4 regions of the Glutamicibacter sp. AOP5-A2-18 genome follow, and region 4 is predicted to be linked to each of the others. Evidence: riboswitches for the same ligand, from Rfam matches in the RefSeq annotation. Region 4 holds a riboswitch; each other region holds the start of a gene.
The links. A riboswitch is a leader RNA that binds a small molecule or an ion and turns the genes downstream of it on or off. The one in region 4 is predicted to bind S-adenosylmethionine.
Positions count from the first base shown of each region.

Region 1 (4,792 bases), 2.8 Mb from region 4:
GATCGCGAGGCGTTCGACGCTGCGCGGGCGGCAATCAGTCCACGTTCCAGATCGGCGATCAGATCTTCGACCTCTTCGATGCCCACCGAGAGACGGACTAGGTTGTCCGGGATCTCCAGTTCGGTGCCAATCAGCGATGCGTGAGTCATTTCGCGCGGATAACAGACCAGCGATTCCACCCCGCCTAAGGAGACCGAGAGCTGGAAGTACTCCATGGATTCAGCGAAGGCGCGGGCGCCGGCTTCATCGGTGAGCTGCAGCGAAACAATGCCGCCAAAACCGCGCTGCTGGCGCTTGGCCAGTTCGTGCCCGGGGTGGGTTTCCAGACCCGGGTAGTACACGCGGGTCACTTCTGGCTGCGCGTCAAGCCAGCGGGCCAGCTTATCGGCGGTGGAACAGTGACGTTCCATGCGCAGGCCCAGGGTTTTCAGTCCGCGGGCGGCCAGGTAGGAATCCTGCGGTCCGGCCACCGCACCGCCGGCAAACTGCTGGTAGCCGACCGCTTCGGCCAGGGACTGGCCGCGGAAGAGGTGATCGGCCACAATTACCGCACCACCGAGCACGTCGGAGTGCCCGCCGATGTACTTGGTGGTGGAGTGAACTACCGCGTGCGCGCCGAAGTCCAGCGGGCGCTGTAGATAAGGGGTAGCGAAGGTGTTATCAACCACCAGCAGGGCACCAATTTCCTTGGCCAGCTGGGCCCAGCCGGCTAGATCGGCGATGCCAAGCAGTGGGTTGGACGGGGTTTCCACCCAGAGCAGGGCGGTATTGGGTTGCAGTGCAGCTCGCACCGAATCCAAGTTGGTGATGTCTACCGCCGAGGAGGTGATGCCCCATTTGCTGTGCAATTTGGAGATCAACCGGTTGGTGCCGCCGTAACCGTCGGCGCCCAGAACGATGTGATCGCCCGGTTCCAGCACGGCACGCAGCAGCGCATCTTCGGCGGCGATACCTGAGGCGAAGGCAAAACCGGCCGCGCCGTTTTCTAGGATGGTGAGCTGGTCTTGGAAACCATCTCGAGTGGGGTTGGAGCCGCGGGAGTATTCGTGCCCGGATCGCAGTACGTTAATACCGTCCTGGATGAAGGTGCTGGTCTGGTAGATCGGCGGAACAACGGCGCCGGTGTGTGGGTCTTTTTCCTGGCCTGCGTGTACGGCCTGAGTGTTGAAGCCAGTCATCATGCTCCTTGAGTTTGTGGGGCCAGGGCCCGGTTTAGTGCATTATCAAGCGCGCGGTTCAGGTCTGCGAGCAGATCCACAGGATCTTCAAGCCCGACCGAAAGGCGCAGGGTGGAGGCGTTCAGGCCAGCGTCGGCCAACTGATCGGCCGAGAGCCGGCAATGGGTCATGGTGGCCGGGTGCAAAATCATCGTGCGGGTGTCCCCCACGTTCGCGGCCAAACTGATCAGTTCTAGCCCATCAATCACCGGGGAAACTAGCGACGGGTGTGCCAACTCGATGGCCAGCACGCAGCCGGTGCCCTTGGGGGTGAGCTGTTGGGCCACGGTGTGGCTCGGGTGGCTGGATTGTGAGGGGTGATGGATGGCCGCGATGCCCGGGTGGCCGGAGAGCTCTTGGATCAGGGTGCTCACGCTGCGCTGTACATGCGCTGCACGCACCGGCAAAGTTTCGATGCCGGCCAAAATGCCTTGGGCGCTGGCCGGAGCTAATGCCGGACCTAGATCGTGCAGGAACTTGGAACGCACCAGCATCGCATAGGCAGCAGAGTCGTGGCGTTCGAGCAAGGAAGTATTGTTCAACCGCACGCGTGGGGCGGCAATCTGTGGCCAACGCAGCGGATCGGAGAAGTCGAACTTTCCCGAATCCACCACCACGCCGCCAAGTACCGAGCCATGGCCGGCCAGACCCTTGGTGGCCGAGTGGACCACAATATCCGCGCCAAAATCTAGCGGGCGGAAGTTCAACGGGGTGGCCAGGGTGTTATCCACGACCACCGGGATGTTGTGCTCGTGGGCGATCGCCGAAATAGCGGGAAGATCGGCCACCGTGCACAGCGGGTTGGACACGGACTCTAGGAAAAACGCGCGGGTCTCATCCTCGATGGCCCCGGCCCAGGCTGCCGGATCGGCTTGGTCAACAAAGCTGACGCGGATGCCAAAGTCGGCGAAGGAGTCGGTCAGTAGGTCCACCGTGCCGCCGTATAGCGAGGAAGACGCCACAATGTGCTTAGGTCCCTGGGTCAGCGCCAACAGGGACAGTGAAACAGCTGCCTGTCCCGAGGCGGTGGCCACCGCCTGAGCTCCACCTTCCAGCGCGGCTACACGCTGTTCGAGGATCGAAACGGTGGGGTTACCGGTGCGTGAGTACGTGAACCCGGACTGGCGCATAGCGAACTTTTCGATCGCTTCAGCATGGGATTCAAATTGGTACGCTGCGGAGTTATGTAGTGGTGGCAGCATCGGGCGGAAATCTCCGCTTGGTCGATACCCTGCGTGGACCGCGTCGGTTCCTTGGCTCATAGCTCCTTCTCGTTTCCTAGCGAGGGAGTGCACCGAAAGATGTAACCCGTACCAAAGCCCGAACACTGACTTGGTACGAGGCACAGTGCGCTTAAAAGCGTTCGGAACTGCTCCATCGTCCCTGGCATTAGCACCTTTCGGTTTCCCGATGGTTGCTGCGACGTCTTCGAGCCAGATCTCTTAGTCGCTCTTGATGGTTTGTTGTTCTTCCATGGTTCGATATCTGCCCCGGGCGGCGCAAGCGGCATTGGGCTCACGGCTTCATACAAGGTCGCCACGCTTCATATGTCGCCAAGTTGTCATGATGACACGGGGTTTACGACCTGTTTATGACGCGCCACTTTGAGCATAATCCGTGGAATCTAGCAGTTTTGCCCTGCTAGTGTGACGACTCGAAGGCTAGAGATGACACACTGTTACGGTTTTAGCCCAGCACCTCAACGTCAAAGCTGGCGACCACCGCACGCACTTCTTCCAAATAACGCTGCGCTTGATCGGTGAGCGGGATCCCGGCGTGGTCGATCCAACCGATCTCGATTCGCTCGTCGATGGACAGCGGGATGGCAACGATGGAGGGATCAAGCTCGTCGCTGATGATGCCGGTGGAGATGGTGTACCCGCCCAAGCCGATCATGAGGTTAAAGATCGTGGCGCGGTCCGAGACTTGAATTTCGCGTTGGCTTGAACGGGTGGAGAGCACCTCTTCGGAAAAGTAGAAGGAGTTGTTTGCACCCTGGTCGAAGGTAAGCCGCGGCAGGTCCTCGAGGTCTTCAAGCGTCACCTGTGCACGCGAGGCCAGCGGGTTGCTGCGCGAGATAAAAATGTGCGGATCGGCCAAGAACAGCGGATGGAAGACAAGCCTGGATTCGCGCAGCAGCTTGTCGATCACTTTCCGGTTGAAGTCGTTGCGGTACAAGATCCCAATGTCGCTACGTAGAGTGCGTACGTCCTCAATGATTTCCTCGGTGCGGGTCTCACGGAGCGAAAATTGGTACTCCTCTGCGCCGCTGGCCTGAACCATGCGCACAAAGGCATCAACCGAAAATGAGTAGTGCTGGGTGGAGACGCCCAGCAGTCGCCTTGCGGAAGGACGGCCGAGGTAGCGATGCTCCAGCAGCTCCACCTGCTCCAGGACCTGTCGGGCATAGCCGAGGAATTCCGCGCCTTCGGCGGTGAGCGTCACGCCCCTCGCGGATCGCATCAGCAAGGTGCGCCCCACTCGTGATTCGAGCTCTTTCATGGCCGCGGACATGCTGGGCTGCGCGACGTAAATTAGGTCGGCGGCACCGGAGATGGAGCCCTCGGTAGCGACCGCGGTGAAGTAGCGAAGCTGTTGCAATGTTAAACCGCTTGTTCCTTGAACCATAGATTGAGTCTATATGAATCCATAGTTATATCGAGTTACCTGATATCAATGAAGACCCTGCATGATGGACGCATCGACTTACTTTCGGCCTGCCCAGGCCCTCATCACAAGATTGGCCGCCATGGCAGACGAGTTCACTTTCAGCATTAGCACCACCAAATTCGACGAGAATTACACTCCCTGTGCCACCTCACGAGTGACCACAAACTTCGCAAATCTGGCCCGTGGTGAGAATCGCCAACAGAACCTGCGCAACGCCCTGACGATGATCAACCGTCGCTTCAATTCGCTGGCTCACTGGGACAATCCTGCCGGCGATCGTTATGAGCTCGAACTGGAAATCATCTCGGCCAACGTGCATTTTGCCGCCGAGAATGAAGAGCAGGATTTTCCGCTTCTTGAAGTTCTAGACACCATCGTTGTCGACCGCCTCACCGGTACCCGTAGCCATGGCATGGTGGGCAATAATTTCTCTTCTTACGTCCGCGATTATGACTTCAGTGTGGTGCTTCCGGCGGCCAGCAACGGCTCGGGTGCTCCTAAGTTACCTGAAGATTTCGGCGACCTTCACGGCCAGCTCTTCCAGCATTTCTTGGATTCGGAAGCCTACCAGCAGCGTTTTAACCAGTTGCCAGTGGTCGCCATCAGCGTCTCCACTTCCAAAACCTACTACCGCACCGGCAATAGTCACCCGGTCCTTGGCTTGGAATACCAGCAGGACGAGAACTCCCTGACCGATACCTACTTCGGCAAAATGGGTTTGCAGGTGCGCTACTTCATGCCTGCAGGTTCCGTAGCTCCACTGGCTTTCTACTTCCGTGGCGATCTACTCAATGACTACACCAACCTGCAGTTGATCAGTCTGATTAGCACCATGGAGACCTTTCAGAAGATCTACCGCCCCGAGATTTACAACGCCAATTGTGCTGCCCCGTCGGTCTACCGTC
Region 1 covers NZ_JBQSVW010000001.1:703,407-708,198, reverse strand. Annotated here, with positions in the region: gene ACT3RW_RS03395 (cystathionine gamma-synthase) at 1-1,178, opposite strand, end outside; gene ACT3RW_RS03390 (O-acetylhomoserine aminocarboxypropyltransferase/cysteine synthase family protein) at 1,178-2,479, opposite strand; SAM riboswitch class I at 2,589-2,679, opposite strand; gene ACT3RW_RS03385 (LysR family transcriptional regulator) at 2,904-3,845, opposite strand; gene ACT3RW_RS03380 (putative oxygenase MesX) at 3,967-4,792, shown strand, end outside.
Region 1: it holds a riboswitch for S-adenosylmethionine, as region 4 does, so the genes downstream of both, ACT3RW_RS03390 (O-acetylhomoserine aminocarboxypropyltransferase/cysteine synthase family protein) here and ACT3RW_RS16995 (flavin reductase family protein) in region 4, are expected to answer to the same signal.

Region 2 (4,792 bases), 2.7 Mb from region 4:
AACTCCGGCATCTTCCCATGAAAGATCGGGGCGTAATTGGCGGGCGATACGCAGTTCTTCGCTGGTGGCAGGACGACTCACACATGCTCCTTTACTTCACTACCTTTAGGTTACCTCAGCACAAACACAGCCTAATCAGCCTATGATCTATTGCGTGAGTGTCGAAGAATTTGGGCCAAGCCCAACACGAAAGATCCTGAAATTTGAGATCGTTGTGGTCCTAGCTTTGTCTTTGGGCCAAAGCGCGGTGTACTCGATTCTTAGCTTCGCCGACAAACTCACCCGCGGACCGTTGCACGAACAGACCACGTTGCTGAACAACCAACTGAGCAACCGCGAATTTTTTGACTTCTCCTACCAGCTACTCGATATCCTCTTTGCCTTGGTGCCGGTGCTGCTGGCCCTTTACCTGATGAAGCGCAGCACCGGGCGAGGGGTGCGCGAGATCGGCTTTGACCTACGCACCCCGGGCAAAGATGCGCTCTTTGGCGCCGGTCTGTTCCTAGCCATGGGGCTTGGCACCCTAGGCGTTTATGCAGCCGGTCGAGCACTGGGGATCACTACCGCGATCTCGGCGGCCAACCTGGGGGACTACTGGTGGAGCGTACCGGTGTTGTTGCTCTCGGCGGTGCGCCATGCGGTCCTCGAAGAAGTACTAATGCTCGGCTTCCTGTTCACCTACGCAAAGAAGCTGAACCTAGGATTGTGGACTACGATCTTCGGCTCGGCAGTGATCCGTGGCAGTTACCACCTGTACCAAGGAGTGGGGCCGATGATCGGCAATATGCTCATGGGCGTGGTGTTCGGCTGGGTTTATCAAAAGTACGGTCGGGTGATGCCACTGGTGATCGCGCACTTCCTGCTTGATGCCATCGGCTTTGTCGGTTATGCCCTGATCGGTCCGGCGATCGGGATCGGCAACTAAACCCCTAAACTGTAGGCATGCAGATTTCACAGCTGACCGCGCAACAGATAAACCAAGCCGTGGCACTGTGGGAAGCCACCGGGCTGACCCGGCCGTGGAACGACCCATACGCCGATGCGCAGCGTGCCTTAGATACCCCAACTTCCACGGTGCTGGCCGTGATCGAGGAAGACAAAGTTGTTGCCACTGCGATGGTGGGCCACGACGGGCACCGTGGCTGGCTCTACTATGTGGCCGTTGATCCGCTCAAGCAGGGTACCGGGCTTGGCAGCACAATGGTTCAGGCCGCAACAAGCTGGCTAGTGGACCGTGGTGTGCCCAAGGTGCAGTTGATGGTGCGTAATGAAAACGCTGCCGTGCTCAATTTCTATGAGCGTCTGGGATTTGTGGACCAAAACGTTGTGGTTCTAGGCAAGCGTCTGGATGCCAGCACATAAAAAGAGGTAGGTGGGGACGCCATTGTCCCCGCCTACCTTTGAAAGATGTTGTTGTTACAGCACAACCGGACCGTTATCGGTTTCGAAGGTCACCGTCATGATTCCCGGGGTACCGTTGGGTGCCTCATAGTCCATGACTACTGGGCCCAGATTCACGTTTTCAGGTTGCCCCAACCATTCCAGCACACGATCACGCGAGCCGGCAATGGTGATCTCGCTGATCGCGCCGCTCGGTTCAAGTGCCTTGGAAGGATGCAGATCCTTAGCTTCTTCGTCCCAGGAAATCAGGTACGGGCACTGCGGGTCGGCGATCAAACCCTTAATGCCGATCTGCTGCCAGGTCAGCTCGCGACCATCGGGGAATTTGCGGTTGCCCGGAACCGACTTGCGGCCCAGCCGTTCTTCGGCGCTGGACAGATCGTCCACCGAAACGCACCAGCCCATCCAGCCGCCGCCGAGCTCAGAACGCGCTCGTACCGCTTGGCCAAAAGGAGCCTTGTCGCTGGCGGGGTGGTTGAGCACTTCAACCACTTCCAAATACTGACCATGCTTCAACGGGAAGATGACATTACGTGTTCCGAAGCGCGGATGCACGCCTCCCTTAACGAACTCCAAACCCAAGGCCTCGGAGATTCTCTGCGCGGTTGGCAGCAACCCATCTGGGCCGCAGGCATAACTTACGTGATCTAACCTCATCATGTGCCCATCATGACAACATGTGATGACAGTCTCTACTTAGGCAAGCCTAATTTTTAATCGGTGATCGAATTCTCTGCACCTAAATCGCGCCTGGCGCGAAATATGACCGATTGCTACCCATTTTGCGCTCTCACATTGCAAAAATCTTCGGTTTTCGGGCACACTGGAAGTAGGTCATGAGTCCCAGTAATAAGCCCCGGCTTACTGGGCGGCAACCCTCCAACCGCGGTGGGGTGCCCCGGGTGAAGACCTGGCCCTTAGGAGCAAAAAGCTGCTAAGGACAAGCGCGGGTAACCCTGGAAGTGCCTTCATGAGGATCTTTCTGTCGGTGTCTTCTCAGTGGTCTACCCCAAAAGTCACAGAACTATTTTTGGAGGAAACCATGAGCAATAACTGGTCATTTGAAACCCGTCAGATCCACTCCGGGCAGACCCCAGATCCAACCACCGGTGCCCGGGCACTACCGATCTTCCAGACCACTTCCTTTGTCTTCCCAAGCGCAGAAAGTGCTGCAGCCCGTTTTGCGCTGCAGGAACTGGAACCGATCTACACCCGCATCGGCAACCCCACCACCGACGCAGTAGAAACTCGCATCGCCGATCTAGAAGGCGGCGTGGGTGCGCTGTTGCTGTCCTCCGGACAGGCCGCGACCACCTTGGCCATCCTGAACCTCGCCGAGTCCGGCGATCACCTGGTGGCCAGCCCAAGTTTGTATGGCGGAACCCAGAATCTGCTTAAGCACACGCTTAAGCGCCTGGGCATCGAGGTCAGCTTTGTGGCCGACCCGGATAACCTGCAGGATTGGCGCGACGCGGTGCGCCCAAACACCAAGGCGTTCTTCGGCGAAACCATTTCCAACCCACGCCAAGACGTGCTGGACATCGAAGAAATCGCCAAGATCGCCCATGAAAATGGAGTGCCGCTGCTGGTGGATAACACCTTGGCCACTCCGTACCTGATCCGCCCGATCGAATTTGGGGCTGACATCGTCATCCACTCGGCCACCAAATTCCTGGGCGGTCACGGCAACGCGATCGCCGGGGTGATTGTGGACTCGGGCAACTTTGACTTTGCCAAGGACCCGCAGCGCTTCCCGGGCTTTAACACCCCGGACGAGTCCTACAACGGCCTGGTTTTTGCTCGCGATCTTGGCGTGAACGGCATCCTCGGCGCCAACCTGGCCTACATCCTCAAGACGCGAGTCCAGCTCTTGCGCGATTTGGGTTCAGCGCTGTCACCTTTTAACGCGTTCTTGATCGCCCAGGGGCTAGAAACCCTGTCCCTGCGCGTTGAGCGCCACGGTGAAAACGCGCGCGAAGTGGCCAACTGGCTCGAAGCCCGTGATGAAGTGCAGCAGGTCGCCTATGCGGGCCTAGCCTCCTCACCATGGTTTGAGCGCGCCAAGAAGTACAGCCAGCACGGCGCCGGATCGGTGCTCGCCTTTGAGCTTTCTGGCGGTGCGCCGGCAGGCCAAGCCTTTGTAAACGCCCTTGAGCTGCACTCCCATGTGGCCAACATCGGCGATGTGCGCTCGCTGGCCATCCACCCGGCGTCCACCACCCACGCTCAGCTCTCCGAGGCCGATCAGCTTGCCGCGGGCGTAAGCCCCGGCTTGGTGCGCTTGAGCGTCGGACTAGAAAATATCAAGGACATTTTGGCCGATCTCCAGTTGGGCTTTAACGCTGTGGCAGCCCTTGAGAATAAGGAATTGCAGGAAACGCTCTAGGTATGGCATCCATTGCAACCAACGAAGAAACACCGCTCGCCCACGGCCAAGACGGCATGACGCGCCGTAGCGCTGTGGGGGAGTACCACTTTGAGTTTGGCGGCTACCTGCCACAGGTAGAACTCGCCTACGAAACGTGGGGCAAGCTGAGCGCCGATGGCTCCAACGCCGTGCTGGTGATGCATGCTTTGACCGGCGACGCACATGTCGCCCAGGGGCATTCATCCCTACCCGGATGGTGGGACGGCTTTATCGGCCCCGGGGCCACGATCGACAGCACAAAGTACTTCGTTCTCGCCGTTAATATGGTCGGCGGTTGTAATGGATCCACCGGGCCGTCTTCGCCGGACGCACACGGTGTACCCTATGGGTCGCGTTTCCCCTTTGTCACCATCAAAGATTCGGTGCGCCTTGAAGCGCGCCTGGCCGCGCAGCTAGGAATTAGCTCCTGGCATGCGGTGATTGGTGGTTCCATGGGTGGGGCGCGAGCCTTGGAGTACGCCGTTGAATTCCCCGAGCAGGTCAAAAACCTGGTGGTGATGGCATCTAGTGCCCAAGCCACCGCGGAACAGATCGCCTTCGCTCAAGTGCAGACCCAGTCCATCAGGCTGGATGCGAACTTTGCTGGCGGAGACTACTACGCCAACGAGGCGCGCCCACATGCCGGGCTAGGCCTGGCTCGGCGTCTGGCGCACATCACGTACCGTTCGGAAGCTGAACTTGAAGCGCGCTTTGGTCGCACCGCACAACCTGGCGAGGCGCCCACGGGCAAACTCTCGGGGCCGCGCGGTCGCTACCAAGTTGAAAGCTACCTGGACCACCAAGCCACGAAGCTGGCCAACCGCTTTGATGCCAACAGCTACCTGCTGCTGACCGAAGCGCTGATGAGCCACGACGTGGCTCGCGGTCACGACTCGCTGTGCTCCGCCTTAGCGAGGCTGGAGAACGTGAACGTGCTGGTGGTCGCCGTGAGCTCGGACCGTCTGTACTTCCCGGAGCAATCGC
Region 2 covers NZ_JBQSVW010000001.1:898,517-903,308, forward strand. Annotated here, with positions in the region: gene ACT3RW_RS04280 (aminoglycoside phosphotransferase family protein) at 1-81, opposite strand, end outside; gene ACT3RW_RS04285 (CPBP family intramembrane glutamic endopeptidase) at 155-925, shown strand; gene ACT3RW_RS04290 (GNAT family acetyltransferase) at 943-1,362, shown strand; gene ACT3RW_RS04295 (VOC family protein) at 1,417-2,061, opposite strand; SAM riboswitch class IV at 2,234-2,354, shown strand; gene ACT3RW_RS04300 (bifunctional o-acetylhomoserine/o-acetylserine sulfhydrylase) at 2,444-3,787, shown strand; gene metX (homoserine O-acetyltransferase MetX) at 3,790-4,792, shown strand, end outside.
Region 2: it holds a riboswitch for S-adenosylmethionine, as region 4 does, so the genes downstream of both, ACT3RW_RS04300 (bifunctional o-acetylhomoserine/o-acetylserine sulfhydrylase) here and ACT3RW_RS16995 (flavin reductase family protein) in region 4, are expected to answer to the same signal.

Region 3 (4,792 bases), 3.3 Mb from region 4:
CGGCGCCCACGGCACCGGCCAGCTGACTCAGGGTGAAGGCCTTGTCGCCACCAAGTTCGTAGATCTTGCCGGACTCATTTTCTTCGGAGAGCAATACCGCTGCGGCTGCTTCTGCGTAGTCGGCACGTGGGGCGGCGCTGATCCTGCCGTTACCTGCGGCGCCGAGAACTACGCGGCTGTTGAGGTAGCCCAGGAGCTGATCGGTGTAGTTTTCGGTGTACCAACCGTTGCGTAGCAAGACGTATTCAATGCCGGAGCCCGCCAGTAACTGTTCGGTAGCCACATGCTCTTGCGCCAGTTTCATGTTGCCGGTCAGGGCATTGGCAATAGAGGTATAAGCAATCAGCGATACGTTCACGCGCTGGGCAGCGTTGATGACGTTCTCATGCTGGGTGATGCGCTGGCCAACTTCGCTACCTGAAATCAGAAGCAACTTGTCTACGCCTTCGAGAGCTGACACCAGGCTTGCCTCGACGTTGTAGTCAGCGGCGCGGGTCTCCAGACCCTTGCCCGCCAGAGGAGCGAGTTTTTCTTCAGAACGTCCAAGGGCAACCAGTTGTGCAGGATCTGCACCGCGCTCTAATAGTGCGTTGATAACCAGTTGGCCCAGCTGTCCGGTGGCTCCTGCAATTGCAATCTTCATGTTGTCCTCTCGTTGGTCTGCAAACTAATACAACCACGTCCCTCGCGGTTCAATTCCCGACGGTCAGTCGTGCGCATGAAACCAAAAGGGGAATCAATACGTCAAGGGTCGTCGTCTTGATTCGAAACCTTTGAGGAAAGTGAAGAATTGCTACGCAAACCAAAGCAATTTTTTGACGTTGTGAGTAAGTTTTGGTGACTTCATGACTTCCGTTTACGTAATTATTGTTCGGTCATGGCCATGGAAGACAGACTTAAATCGTTCGGACCGTACAACCGAACACACACCATCCAGAGCGACTGAGAGATCTGGCTCAACGACGTCGCAGCAACCACCCGTAAGGGAGCGGTGCTACAGCCAGGACCGATGGAGTACTTTCACTTCGCGACGGGAAAGTCTGTTTAAAGACAGGTTTTCCTCGTGAAGAACGCTCCGTATAACCAAGCAGTAAAGGAGCGATGATGATTCGTCTTGAGAACGTAACAACAACATTTGGCAATGGCCAGGATCAATTCACGGCAGTTAAAGACGTGACCCTGAACATTGAAGCCGGAAGCATTCACGGGATCATCGGCTTCTCCGGTGCTGGCAAGTCAACGCTGTTGCGCAACATCAACTTACTTCAGCGCCCAACCTCCGGTCAGGTTTTTGTCGATGACGTGGAACTTACCGGACTCAGCGATGGCGATTTGCGTAAGCAACGACATGAAATCGGAATGATTTTTCAGCACTTCAATCTGCTGAACAATCGCACCGCGTTGCAGAACGTGGAACTGAATCTGAAGTTTGCTGGTGTAGCAAAAAACGAGCGTCGCGAACGCGCCTTGGAAGCTTTGGCCATTGTTGATTTGGCTGACAAGGCCAGCGCATACCCAGGACAGCTTTCAGGCGGTCAGAAGCAACGCATCTCCATTGCACGAGCGTTGGTGACCGAGCCAAAAGTCCTCTTGTGCGATGAACCGACCAGTGCAGTGGATCCGCGAACCACGACCTCGGTGCTGCAGTACCTCAGCGACATCAACGCCAGCCTCGGAATCACCACAGTTATTGTCACGCACGAAATGAACGTTATTAAGGCCATCGCAGACCGCGTCTCGGTAATGGAAGACGGTTCAGTAGTTGAAGAGTTCGCCCTGAATGAGTTGCAAGAGCCTGGCTTTGAACCCACGACGCCTATCGGACGCTATCTGATCAGCGATGAAATTACGTTGAACCGCAGCCCAAAACCCGTTTCATCCTCATCAGCTGCCCACGTAGCGCGCGTATAAAGAACCTGGATTACCAATGAACTTATCTTCACTAGTGCTGGGCACGAGCAACGGCAGTGCAGCAGCTTTTAACTTTGACCGAATTGTTGAACTGGCCCCGGAAATTTGGGTGGCCATGGCACAAACTTTCGCCATGCTTCTGGTCGCCATTCCAATTGCAATTTTGCTCGGAACGCCACTGGGGATCTGGCTGTTCTCCATGTCGCCTAATGGTCTGCGTCCCCGTCCGCGGTTGCACCAGATTGTTGACGGAATAGTGAACACCATCCGTTCCTTCCCATTCCTTATTTTGCTGATTGCCATCATCCCGTTCACCCGGTTTGTGGTGGGAACGACCATTGGAACTGCTGCCGTCATTGTTCCGCTGACGATTAACGCGATTCCTTATTTTGCACGTTTTGTGGAACAGAACATCAGCCAGCTTGGCAATGGAGTTGTTGAAGCTGCGCAGGCCATGGGTGCTACCCGCGGACAGATCATTCGCGAAGTATTACTTGTCGAGGCAAGACCTGCACTGCTCTCATCTGTCACCATCATGACGGTCAGTTTCATCTCGTACTCAGCGATGGCCGGTCTGGTAGGTGGCGGAGGTATTGGCGATTTTGCTATCCGCTACGGCTACTACCGTTACGAAACCGGCGTCATGCTCCTAGCGATCATTCTGATGATCTTGCTGGTGCACGCAGTTCAGTTTGTTGGTACTCGGCTCTCGCGTGCAGCAGACAAACGCTAAACACTTCTTCTCAACTCGCACTTTATCTAAGGAAAACATCATGGCAGTATCTCGTCGTACTTTCTTGACCTTCGCCGCTGGCTCGGCAGCACTCTTAGGACTAACCTCATGTGGTCTGGTCGGAGGCGGAGAAGCTTCCGGAACTGGGGACAAGACCATCAAGATCATTGTCACCGAATCGGCTCCGTCACAGGAGCCCACCAAGATCGCTCAGAAGCTACTGGCTGAGAAGGGTTGGAAGCTGGATGCCACGTATGTCACCGATATCGTGCAGCCAAACCACGTGGTATCTAACGGTGAGTATGATGCGAACTTCTTCCAGCACGGTGCCTACCTTGAGCAGTTCAAGAAGGACCAGAACGTGGATGTGGATCCAGCCTTCTACATGTACAGTTCACCAGCCGGCGTGTACTCGAAAAAGTACGATTCCATCAAGGAACTGCCTAACGGTGCCACCATCGCATTGCCTGTAGATACCGCTAATAATGGTCGCGCATTGGCCCTGCTTGATAAGGCAGGGGTATTGAAGGTCACGCCAAACAAGAGCGTGATTCGCCTGTCGCAGAATGACATTTTGGAGAACCCAAAGAACTTCAAGTTTGTTGAAGTTGATCAGCAGTCATTGTCCAAGACTCTGCCGGACGTTGACGCCGGATTCCTCTTTGCTCGCCTCGGCGCCGAGATTGGTCTGAACCCAGACGACGCGTTGCTCTTTGAAAAGGAAGAAGAAGCACTTCCATACATCAACATCATTGGTGCCAAACCTGGATTCATGGATACCGAGAAGGGCAAAGTCCTTGAAGAGGCTTATCACTCAGATGAGGTCAAGCAAGTGGTACGCAGATTACCTTGACGGCGCTCTAGGCACCCCATGGGACCGCGACCTGGAAGCAGATTTCGCCACCTGGAATAAGTAGGCCTTGGCCCCACGACGATAGTTGATCCGCGTCGTGGGGCCACTACTTTTTGATACTGAACTTAGATACCGATGTCCTGCAGGGAGAAGCAATGACGACAATCGCCGCGGCAACAACAGAGAGCCACTACCAGGAACTGCTCAAGCGTTTCAGTGAAGTTTTCGCACGAATAGCTGAGGGAAGCCGAGAACGCGAACAAAACCGTGTTCTGCCATTTGAGCAGGTGCAGTGGCTCAAGGACGCAGGATTTACCACGTTGCGCGTACCTGAAAGTCACGGTGGCACACCAGTCAGTCACGAGCACCTCTTCCGTTTGCTGATTGAACTTGCCACGGCAGATTCCAATGTGGCTCATTTGTTGCGCAGCCATTTCGCCTTTGTAGAGACCATCGCATTGCAACCCGAGAAGTTTCAGGACCGTTGGTTCCCACGGGTGCTGGATGGTCAGATCTTTGGCAACGCTGCAACTGAACGTGGCGGCAACGCATTAGGCACCACGAATACCAAGCTCGTGAAGAACGCTGATGGCTGGGTCTTGCGCGGTGAAAAGTACTACACCACCGGATCGATTTTTGCTGATTGGGTTGTGGTCATGACCAGTACGCAAGGTGTTGAAGGGCGTCAGTACGCCATCGTTGACCGGAACGCTGACGGGGTGGAAATCCTGGATGATTGGGATGGGTTTGGCCAGCCATTGACCGGTACCGGTACTGCCATATTCACTGATGTTCCGGTTCAGGCCGAGAACATTATTCAGCGTAAAATCGCATCTACTCTGGAACCTGCGTTCTTCCAACTGTGTCTACTGTCGGTACTTGTAGGCATCGGTAAGGCCGCCCGCAATGAGGCAGCACAGATCGTAGCTACGCGTACCCGCACCTTTAACACCGGTTCGGGTTCTTTGTTCAAGGATGATCCGCAGATTCAAGAGTTGGTTGGACGCTTGGCGGCGAATGTTTTTGCTGCTGAATGCATAGTCACCACAGCAGCCCGCGAATTAGACGCGGCCCTAGATCCGCAGCTGGCTTTGGATTCTGATGCTGCGTACCTGCGTGCAGAGTTGGCAGTTCAACAAGCTCACGTAACCACACCAAAGCTGATTTTGGATGCCACCAGCGAACTCTTTGATGTCACCGGCGCGTCAGCGGTATCGACCTCTAAATCGTTAGATCGTTTCTGGCGCAATGCACGCACAGTTGCGACCCACAACCCGGTAGCCTTCAAGGCTCGC
Region 3 covers NZ_JBQSVW010000001.1:295,193-299,984, forward strand. Annotated here, with positions in the region: gene ACT3RW_RS01405 (SDR family oxidoreductase) at 1-643, opposite strand, end outside; SAM riboswitch class I at 927-1,016, shown strand; gene ACT3RW_RS01410 (methionine ABC transporter ATP-binding protein) at 1,102-1,911, shown strand; gene ACT3RW_RS01415 (methionine ABC transporter permease) at 1,928-2,644, shown strand; gene ACT3RW_RS01420 (MetQ/NlpA family ABC transporter substrate-binding protein) at 2,685-3,497, shown strand; gene ACT3RW_RS01425 (acyl-CoA dehydrogenase family protein) at 3,653-4,792, shown strand, end outside.
Region 3: it holds a riboswitch for S-adenosylmethionine, as region 4 does, so the genes downstream of both, ACT3RW_RS01410 (methionine ABC transporter ATP-binding protein) here and ACT3RW_RS16995 (flavin reductase family protein) in region 4, are expected to answer to the same signal.

Region 4 (4,792 bases):
TTGCTTTGGAAAAGGGCCTTGGCCTCGACCTGCACATGTGCTCCGGTGGAGGGGCGGAGGAAGTCGGTGGCGTTATGAACACCAACGGCAAACTGCTGGCGCTCGGCCACCGCGTAACTGGCTCCCACACTGCCAGCGCTTTCAACCATGGTGGCGTAAATGCCTCCGTGGACCACTCCCCAAGGTGTGTGGTGGTCTTCGTTCAGCTCCGCGTGCCCACGGACAAGTGTGGCTGAGACTTCATCAAAGATAAGACCGACACTATCGGTGAACCGGCTGGTCTTATCGGGGATTGGTTGGTTGGTGGAACTCATAGCTGACTCCAAAACATTTAGTTCTTATTAAGCTGTTCAAGCGCTTGGGCTCGTAGTACGTTCTTTTGCACTTTACCCGTTGAAGTACGCGGCAAATCCTGCGGGAAAACGATGGTGCGCGGAACTTTGTAGCCAGCAAGTTTCTGCTTGGCGAAATCGATCAGATCTTGCGCGCTCAAGGTGGAGTCGCTGGCTCGGATCACGTAGGCCACGGGACGTTCGCCCCACTTCTCATCGGCGATGCCAACAACGGCCAGATCCAGTACCTCGGGGTGGGAAGCCAAAGCTTGTTCCACTTCGATGGTTGAGATGTTTTCGCCACCGGAAATGATGATGTCTTTGGCCCTGTCGCGCACCTGAATGTAGCCGTCGGGATGCATGACGCCTAAGTCGCCGGTGTGGAACCATCCGCCGGCAAAGGCCTGTGCGGTTGCTTCTTCGTCTCGGTAATAGCCGATCATGACATTGTTACCGCGCAAGACGATTTCGCCCATAGTCTGGGCATCGGCAGGAACGTCGAACATGTTCTCATCAACAATGCGTGCCGACTCCGCGGTGATCATTCCGACGCCTTGGCGGGCTAGCTTGGCCACGCGTTCGGCCGGCTCTAGCTGATCCCATTCTTCTTGGTATTCGCAGACTGTGTAGGGGCCATACACTTCGGTCAGCCCATAGACGTGAACGACTTCGATGCCCAGTTTCTGCAACTTGGAAATGATGGCCGGGGACGGTGGAGCTCCAGCGGTGGTGATGCGCAGCGGAGCCTGAAGTTGGTGCGCCCGAGTCGAGTCGGCGATGATCGAGCAAACAGTCGGGGCACCGCACAGGTGAGTAGTTCCGAGGTTCTCGATGGCATCCCACACTGCATCTTCACGCACTCCACGCAGGCATAGATGGGTGCCACCAACTGCGGTCACTGCCCAAGGTGTACACCAGCCGTTACAGTGAAACATCGGTAGCGTCCAGAGGTATCGGGTCGCTGAGCTAAGGCCCTGATGGTGCGCTTCACCCAGAGAGTTTAGGTAGCTGCCGCGGTGCGAGTAGAGCACACCCTTGGGCTTTCCCGTGGTCCCCGAGGTGTAGTTCAAGGCGATGGCAGAGCACTCGTCCGCGATCGCATAGGGCAGTTTCTCGTCGCTGGTGGTAGACAGCAATTGCTCCAAGGTTCCATCAACTTCCACGTTCGGGCGTGGGGAGGTGAACTGGTCGTCGGTGATCTCAATCAGTGCCTGCAGGCCGGGGTTTTCGCCTCGCAGGGTTTTGGTGTTCTCCAATAATTCGGTATCGGCCAGGAGGAGCTTCGCTCCCGAATGGTCGATGATGTACTGCAGCTCGTGGGCGGAGAGTCGCGTGTTCAGAGCGATGAGCACACCCCCAGCTAGCGGCACGGCGTAGTGAGCCATCAACATCTCAGGAGTATTTGGTGCCAAGACCGCTACTCGGTCACCGGGTTCGATGCGCTCGGCTAGTACTTGAGCAAAACGGTGCACCCGAGTTTCGAATTCTTTGTAGGTATAACTACGAGTCCCATGAATGATGGCGGTCTTGCTGGGGTAGGCCTCGGCCGAGCGTTCAAGGAAACGCAACGGGGTTAGTTCTGAATGGTTGGCCTGAATTTCTACCATGGAGGCATCCTTCACTCATCATCTCTGGCAACGGCGGCAGGCAATGAATGGTGTGACGCATAACACTGCATCTTTTATCGTGGCATGAACCTGAACGCCAGAGAAAGGAACCCGGTTTCATTACGGTGGGCGGCCCCAGAAAAGCGTTGAAGTGGCCTTGGTGACCGAGCTGGGCAGGATGTCACCGATAAGCGGATTGCGTTATGGATCACACATCTTCTGAATAATTGACTGCCAGACACCTCGATGTAGGCCTATGCGTCGAATGAATCATTGAATATTGCGATTTACGAAGTGATTTGTTTGACGATACTTCGTCATGACCCATATCGTTTTAAACAGAATCAAGAGCATCAGCTATAAGCCCTGGCTTGCTGATCGGCAACCCTCTCTACGGTAGTGGGGTGCTCCAGGTGAGGATTCGGTTTCGCGCTAAATGGTGTTGAAACAAGTACCGCGCACTGCGTGAATGATCAGTGAGAAGTGGATTCGGGGACGCCGAACCGTTTGCTCGGGTCTCTTCAGCGCCGTGGGCAAGACCAGAAGGAATCGAGCCATGTCATTGAATCGTGAACTTGACCCGCTGACGCTCCGCAAGGTTTTCGCTCAGCACCCCTCAGGCATCGCAGCTCTTTGCGCCGAGATTGACGGTGTAAAAACCGGAATTATCGCTTCGTCGTTCACCGTTGGTGTTTCGTTGGAACCTGCGCTGGTGATGTTTGCAGTACAGAAAACTTCTAACACCTGGCCCAAATTACGCGAAGCTGGCCACATTGGCGTCTCAGTGCTCAGCGACCGCAATGGGGGAGTGTGCGCGCAGCTCGCCTCAAAGACCGGTGACCGCTTCCGTGGTGTAGACACTGCCGTCACTGATCGTGGCGCGCTGTTTATCGAGGAATCCACATTGTGGCTGGAGACTTCCATCTACAACGAAGTTGAAGCTGGAGATCACTGGGTCGTCTTCTTGGAAGTGCACGGGCACCACGCCTCCGAACATTCGCCACAGATCTTCCATGATTCACGATTTCATTCAATCCCAGTTCCTGAACTCGTCTAAAACTTCAGCTAGCTAGTTGCTCAAACGCTCCGGACGGAACACACGGTGTTCCACCCGGAGCGTTTTTGCGTGACGGCAGCATTTTGATGATGTGGTGAGTTATCCACGGGGACAAAAGATGCCTTGGGGCAAAGAAATGTGGACGACGTCGTTTTTGAGGGTCAAGTGAACCGCTTAACCTACGGTGACTAAGGGTTTTAGGAGAATCTCACTATCCACAGGGTTATCCACACGCTTGTGGGTGATGTGTGTAGAACTCTGTGCATATCGCTAATAACCCCGAATTCCGGGTGTTTTTGGCTGTTGATAACTCTGCGAAGGGTGCCGCAAGCTTCAACAAAATATTTTTCTGTCCACAGCTGTGTAAACACAAACACCCAAGTCAAAACATATTACCGAATGGTAATAGTTATTAATCCACAGGGTTCTCCCCAGTTAGTGAACAGGGCAGTCCACAAGTCAGGCCATGTTATGCACAGGCGCTGTGGATAACGAGGTTTACGTGAGCAAATAACGGTCTTAGTGTTGACTTTGGGACAGAAATATCCACAGACGCTTTTTCAGTTGTCGGTATCGACTGACATGATGGAGCGTTGCCATCTGGCAAGGAAGTTTTTCCCAGCGGTTCAATAGGGATGGAAGTGGCTGTAATGAGTGCTGAGCCGGTTTACGAGGCACGGGAATCCGACGCGGGGCGCAAGCCGCCACAGGACATCGAGGCGGAAATGTCCGTGCTCGGTGGCATGATGCTCTCCAAGGACGCCATTGCAGACGTAGTTGAAGCACTGCGTGGCACCGATTTCTATCGTCCCGCTCACGAATCCATTTACGAAGCAATCATCGATCTTTATGGTCGAGGAGAACCAGCCGATGCGGTGACCGTTGCTGACTTACTGACCAAACGTGGAGAGATCTCACGTATTGGTGGAGCCGCATATCTGCACAACCTCATCCAGCAAGTCCCAACCGCTGCGAACGCTGGATACTACGCAGAAATCGTACGAGAACGCGCAGTACTTCGTCGTTTGGTGGACGCCGGTACCCGCATTGTTCAGATGGGTTACTCGCCAGACGGTGAAGTTGATGCCATCGTCAACGAAGCTCAGGCTGAGGTCTACAAGGTTGCCGAAAACCGCAGCAGTGAAGACTACGTACGCCTTTCGGACATTATCGAAGGCACCGTTGACGAAATCGAAAACGCAGCCAACGCAGGCGACGGCATCACCGGCGTACCTACCGGTTTCTACGAATTTGATGAGCTGACCCAGGGCCTCAAGGGTGGTCAGATGATCATCATCGCGGCCCGTCCCGCCGTCGGTAAGTCGACCTTCGCACTGGACTTCGCACGCTCTGCAGCCATCAAGAACAATATGGCTACCGTCTTCTTCTCCTTGGAAATGGGCCGCAACGAGATCGCGATGCGCCTGCTTTCGGCAGAAGCCTCCATCCAGCTTCAGGACCTGCGAAAGGGTTCGGTGGAAGACTCGCAGTGGACCAAGATTGCAACCACCATGGGTCGCTTGAACGAAGCTCCACTATTCATCGATGATTCGCCGAATATGTCCATGATGGAAATCCGTGCCAAGTGCCGTCGACTCAAGCAGCGCAACGAGCTGCGTATGATTGTTCTTGACTACCTGCAGCTGATGAGCTCGGGTAAGCGCGTTGAATCCCGTCAGCAGGAAGTCTCGGAGTTCTCGCGTAACCTGAAGTTGCTGGCCAAAGAACTCGACGTTCCACTGATTGCACTGTCTCAGCTGAACCGTGGTTCCGAACAGCGAACCGACAAGAAGCCA
Region 4 covers NZ_JBQSVW010000001.1:3,550,903-3,555,694, reverse strand. Annotated here, with positions in the region: gene ACT3RW_RS17005 (PaaI family thioesterase) at 1-314, opposite strand, end outside; gene ACT3RW_RS17000 (AMP-binding protein) at 332-1,939, opposite strand; SAM riboswitch class IV at 2,282-2,399, shown strand; gene ACT3RW_RS16995 (flavin reductase family protein) at 2,496-2,996, shown strand; gene dnaB (replicative DNA helicase) at 3,647-4,792, shown strand, end outside.